One region of the Swingsia samuiensis genome, then DNA from elsewhere that is predicted to be linked to it. Evidence: predicted binding sites of a transcription regulator. Region 1 holds the regulator's gene; the other holds the start of a gene.
The links. The regulator HrcA, encoded in region 1, represses chaperone genes, less so after heat shock. The targets are predictions, from matches to a motif close to GTTNGCACTCNCNNNNNGNGAGTGCNAAC.

Region 1 (3,138 bases):
TCCGCATCATCTAATTGGTCTATAGGTTTATTAAAATACGTTTGAGCAGCCGCGGCTACTCCGAATGCTCCATTTCCTAAATAAATTCCATTAAGGTATATTTCTAATATTTTATCTTTTGATAAAACCTGCTCCATTTTTTCGGCTAAAAGAGCTTCTTTTATTTTTCGATCAAACGATAAAACATTACTATTAAGCAACATCACCTTGGCAACTTGCTGAGTAATGGTCGATGCGCCTAAGGGACGACGGCCGTGCCGTGCAAAAACATCAGTAACAGCAGCACGTGCGATGGCCAGAACATCAACACCGCCGTGCGTGTAAAAATTATGATCTTCCGTTGCGATAAAAGCTTTTTTGACTTTATCTGGAATCGCATCAATAGGAACAAAAATACGACGTTCATTCGCAAGCTGAGCCATCAACTGATCATCAGACGTATAAATACGACTTACGGTTGGTGGTTGGTATGCACGCAAGCTGTCAATACTTGGCAGATCAGACTGGAACTTGGCGTAGGTGGCCCATATAAGCACACCTCCCCCAGTTACCCCAAGCAAACCAATCCCTGCAAAAACAGCAATGATCTGCCGAAAACGACGAAAACGAGGCCCACGAGGAGAACTTGCTCTGGGAGCCATTGGATTACGAGAACTAGAATAACGTCGCGTCATAGGATCCGCATAGCATTGAAGTATTCCTTTCGTCGCCCCATAAAGACAACAATATTTTTATAGCAGCATCTCTCGGACAGCGATAACCCAAAAACACCATCAAAGTTCGGTTTAATTTCACACAGCGATCTTGCAAGACTAGCTAAACAAACGCCCCATCATCTTAGCCGTATAATCAACAACAGGAACGATGCGCCCATAATTTAAACGTGTTGGCCCGATAACACCTAAAGCCCCCACGATCTTCTGGGCTTCGTTGCGAGCAGGTGCAACAATCATGGACAAACCTGACATACCAAACAACCCACTTTCACGCCCAACATAAATGCGCACCCCTTCAGACTCTTCTGTAAGCTGTAAAAGCTGCAACATCATTTCTTGTGTTTCTAACTGCTCAAAAAGCATTTGTATGGCCGTCAAACGCTCAATTTCTGTAATATCGGATAAGAGATTCCCCTGCCCTCGAACAAATAACGTGCCCGCTTGCGCATCCCATGTGGCCAGACCTCGTTCGATCACATGGGCGGCCAACACATCAATTTCATGACGATTCTCTTCCAACTCACCACCGATCCGCTCCCTCAAAGAGGCTAGCGTCAAATCACCTAAACGCGCATTGAGATAATTCCCCGCCTCTATAAGAGCAGAAGGTGGAACGCCGATAGGCAGTTCAATAATACGATTTTCAACTTGCCCATTTGAGCTAACAAGAATAACCAAACCACGATTAGCCCCCAACAGAACAAACTCAATATGCTTAAGTGTTGCTTCAAACTTGGGGGCCAAAACCAGACCAGCTGCAGATGATAAGCTCGATAATACAGACGAAACCTCAGCAAAAGTCTCCTTATATGACCGTCCATGCACATCTAAGCGTGTATTAATATGTTCTTTGTCTTCTTCTTTTAATGAGCCAAATTGAAGCAACCCATCGACAAAAAGCTTTAATCCTTTTTCCGTCGGCAAACGACCAGCAGACACATGGGGACTAAACAACAGTCCAGCACGCGCCAAATCTGCCATAACGTTCCTTATCGTTGCGGAAGATAATGCTGGTTGCAAACGCTGTGATACGGTCTGACTTCCGACCGGCTCGCCTGTTTCAACATATTCTTCTACTATTTCTCTTAAAATCGCGGCCTCACGTTCCCTTAGCCCACTTAAGAACGATGATTTTTTACCAAAAAAATATGAATCAGATTTATTCATAATTGATCACATTCCTAGCAAAAAACAGCCGTCAAACGAGAGTAGAACATGTTCCACCACAAGATCACATAGCATGCTGCTACAAAATAAAAACCATCATACATTGTAAGATAAGCAGCCGTCATGTTTAATCCTATGAATACATTTCAATTTCTATCTTACTTAAGAGTCACTATGAAACGCTTGAAGCCTGGATCTAAAATCGTTCTTGCTAGCCACAATTCCGGAAAATTACGTGAATTTTCTATGCTATTTGCAGATAAAGATATTCAGGTTATTTCTGCTGCAGAACTCAAGCTTCCTGAACCTGAAGAAACAGAAAATACCTTTGTAGGAAATGCCACTATCAAAGCAAAAGCAGCTGCTGCAGCCTCTGGTTTACCGGCTTTAGCAGATGACTCCGGGTTTTGTGTCGAGGCTTTAAGTGGACAACCCGGTGTTTATTCCGCTCGGTGGGGTGGCCCGACAAAAGATATGAATGTTGCGATGCAACGTGTGCATACCGAGATGGGAAATACAGATAATTATTCGGCTTCTTTTATTGCCGCATTATGTCTTGCATGGCCGGATGGAGAAACCCAATCCGTCGTAGGGGAATGTCATGGCCAAACGGTATGGCCTCCACGTGGCGAGCATGGACATGGCTATGACCCAATTTTTGTTCCAGATGGAGAAACCCGCACTTTTGCAGAAATGCCTGAGCATGAAAAAAATAAAATGAGCCATAGAGCAAAAGCTTTAGAGCTTTTTATGAAAGAATGTGTCGAAAAATAAATAGAACAAATATTCATATAAGGCCTAATTAATAATGATAAATACAAAATATAAAAAGATATCTTCACTCGACTTTGGAGGCGTTCTTAAGAAATCAATCCATATAGTTCTTCTTATTATATTACTAGGTGTGGTAGGATTTTCTGTTAATACGGCTTTAGCAGATTCAACATCTTCCCTTGATACTCCGCTTACTAAACAGGAAGCCCAAAAGCTTCTTACCATTCTTAATGACCCCAAAGAACGAGAAGCTTTTTCTCATACTCTCTCTTTAATGGCGCGCGCTGCTCCCTCGAACAATCATACCGCATTAAAAAACAAAACAGATATCCATAATGGTCTAGAGAGCTTACATGCTCAGTCTTTAAGTTATTTCCATAATTTCTTGGGTCTATTTATCGATCTAAGATTTTTGATGTATGAAATACACGATCAATTCAGCAGTCAAAATGCCCGAAAAATTATTTATACTACAACACTA
Region 2 (3,138 bases), 1.0 Mb from region 1:
TACGGACAACCTTTGTTGGATCGATGATACCATCGGCAACAAGGTCTTTATACTCACCGGTTTGAGCATCAAAACCAAAGTTATACGTGTTGTTTTCAAGAACCTTGCCAGCAATTACTGCACCATCTTCACCCGCATTTTCAGCGATCTGACGAAGAGGAGACTGAAGAGCCTTACGAACGATATCAGCACCAATACGCTGATCATCATTTGCAAAATCAAGGCCTTTTAGAACCACAGACGCACGAGCAAGAGCTGTACCACCACCAGGGACGATACCTTCTTCAACAGCGGCACGTGTTGCATGAAGAGCATCATCCACGCGGTCTTTACGTTCTTTAACTTCAACCTCTGTGCTACCACCAACGCGAATAACAGCAACACCACCTGCTAATTTAGCAAGACGTTCCTGAAGTTTTTCACGATCATAGTCAGATGTTGTTTCTTCGATCTGAGCACGGATCTGGTTGCAACGACCTTTAATATCGTCGCCATTACCAGCACCTTCTACGATCGTTGTGTTCTCTTTTTCGATATGAACTTTCTTGGCACGGCCAAGCATTTCAAGCGTTACAGATTCAAGCTTGATGCCGATATCTTCAGAGATAACTTGTCCACCGGTAAGTACAGCAATATCTTCAAGCATTGCTTTACGACGGTCACCAAAACCAGGCGCTTTAACGGCAGCAATTTTTAGTCCACCACGAAGCTTGTTTACGACCAAGGTTGCAAGAGCTTCACCATCAACATCTTCTGCGATGATCATGAGCGGACGGCCAGACTGCACAACGCTTTCAAGAAGTGGCAACATTGGCTGTAGAGAAGACAATTTCTTTTCATGGATCAGGATATAAGGATTATCCAGATCAGCTGTCATCTTCTCAGGGTTGGTTACGAAGTATGGAGAAATATAACCACGGTCGAACTGCATACCCTCAACAACGTCGAGTTCTGTATGAAGACCTTTTGCTTCCTCAACCGTGATAACGCCTTCAGAGCCAACTTTCTGCATCGCAGCAGAAATCATCTCACCGATTTCACGTTCACCATTTGAAGAAATTGTTCCAACCTGAGCAATTTCACCTGGGGAAGTGATTTTCTTGGTGTTCTTTTTAAGTTCTTCAACAACAGCTTCGACAGCCTTGTCGATCCCGCGTTTAAGATCCATTGGGTTCATGCCAGCTGCAACAGCCTTTGCACCCTCACGGATGATTGCTTGTGCAAGCACGGTTGATGTCGTTGTGCCATCACCAGCTAGATCATTGGTTTTGGAAGCAACTTCACGCACCATTTGTGCGCCCATATTTTCGAACTTATCAGCAAGCTCGATTTCTTTAGCAACAGAAACACCATCTTTTGTAATACGAGGTGCACCGAAGCTCTTATCCAAAACAACGTTACGGCCTTTTGGACCAAGCGTTACTTTTACTGCGTTGGCTAGAATATCTACACCACGCAACATACGTTCACGTGCATCTGCACCGAATTTGACGTCTTTAGCAGCCATTTGTTTAAATCCTAAATGAGGTTTCTGAAAATACTCTATTCAATGGGAGGCTGAATTAGCCAATCACACCCATGATATCGCTTTCTTTCATGATCAACAGTTCTTCACCGTCAATCTTCACCTCTGTTCCAGACCATTTACCGAAAAGAACCTTGTCACCAGCTTTTACATCAAGCGCAACAATCTGGCCTTGCTCATTACGAGCGCCAGGGCCAACAGAAACAACTTCACCTTCTGTTGGTTTGTCTTTTGCGGTGTCTGGAATAATAATGCCACCAGCTGTCTTTTCTTCGCCTGTTAGACGACGGACCACGACACGGTCGTGAAGGGGACGAAATTTCGTCATGGATCGCTCCATAAATAAGGCTGGCCCTTGTTCTAAAGCAGCTCAACCAGGTTATGCGCTCATAGTAGCAGCGCCAATTAGCACTCTCGTATAGAGAGTGCTAAATAGGTAATCATTATAATGCTTTACGTCAAGAAAAATCTAATCTTCTTCTCTGAGTCGTTTCCCATCTAAAAGGGCCTTTTTCCTTAATTTTTCCAGAGAATCAGATTGCTTTTGTGCTTTTGTACGCCCGTATAGAAGCCTGTTCGTTTCCGCCTGCTTTGCGTCCTCTAAAGACTTCCGGCGTTTACGTTCACGCCGAAGATTAATAACATCTGTCATTGTCTTGCCTTTCAGGCTCTCTACGTGATGGATATATCCTTATGAATACCAAGAAAACACAAGGGCGTCTCGTTCGCCTCACAACTGATGATGGTCATAGCTTCGATGCTTGGGAAGCTGGTTCTGCGGAGTCTCAACACTCCATTATCGTTATTCAAGAAATCTTTGGACTAACAGATCACATCAAAACAACGTGTGAAGAACTCGCGCAAGAAGGCTTCCACGTTATCGCTCCTGCCCTTTTTGACCGTGTTAAGCCGAATACCGTCTTAAATTACGACCAACACGGCATTGAAGAAGGCCTCAAATACCGCGCTCAAATTACACCAGAGCATCTTCGTAAAGATATAGCAGCTTGCTCCAAACACCTTCGCCAAGAAGACCATAACCGTAAGACAGGAATCATTGGTTTTTGCTGGGGTGGATTGATCGCTTGGCTTGAAGCGGTACAAACCCATCAAGTTAACGCAGCAGTCAGCTGGTATGGGCGTGGAATATCAGACTACGTAGAGCACGCTCCACACTGCCCTGTGCAACTTCATTTTGGCGATCAAGACCATACAATTCCTCATCTTGATATCCAAACTATTCGCCAAAAACGCCCTGAAGTAGAAGTTTTTGTATATGATAACGCAGGCCATGGTTTTGGCTGCCGCGATCGTGCAGATTTTGATAAAAACGCACGCGATCTTGCATGGAAGCGTAGTGTCGAATTCTTAAGACAAAATCTGGCTTAATACGTTAAGCCACGAGCTCTGCCTTGTTTATTTTGGCAGAGCTCTCATACCCTTTATTTCAAAACACGTCCTGCAACAGCATCTAATTTTGCGATTAAGGCAGGATCACGTTTCTCAGGTGCTGTAATTAAAGCATGATCCAACGCTCTTTCAGCAGAAAGATCTACACCACGCTTTTGTCCTAGAACCGGAATAACAGCCTTTACAAGACGGCGTGCTTTATC

Region 2: the regulator HrcA is predicted to act here: its motif matches at 1,930-1,958, upstream of groES (co-chaperone GroES).

Annotation. Positions count from the first base shown of each region.
Region 1 is NZ_CP038141.1:737,185-740,322, forward strand. Features, by position in the region: gene E3D00_RS03410 (penicillin-binding protein 1A) at 1-674, opposite strand, end outside; gene hrcA (heat-inducible transcriptional repressor HrcA) at 813-1,883, opposite strand; gene rdgB (RdgB/HAM1 family non-canonical purine NTP pyrophosphatase) at 2,058-2,657, shown strand; gene E3D00_RS03425 (mechanosensitive ion channel domain-containing protein) at 2,692-3,138, shown strand, end outside.
Region 2 is NZ_CP038141.1:1,773,552-1,776,689, reverse strand. Features, by position in the region: gene groL (chaperonin GroEL) at 1-1,507, opposite strand, end outside; gene groES (co-chaperone GroES) at 1,563-1,853, opposite strand; gene E3D00_RS08445 (DUF4169 family protein) at 1,995-2,177, opposite strand; gene E3D00_RS08440 (dienelactone hydrolase family protein) at 2,219-2,914, shown strand; gene E3D00_RS08435 (S-methyl-5'-thioadenosine phosphorylase) at 2,968-3,138, opposite strand, start outside.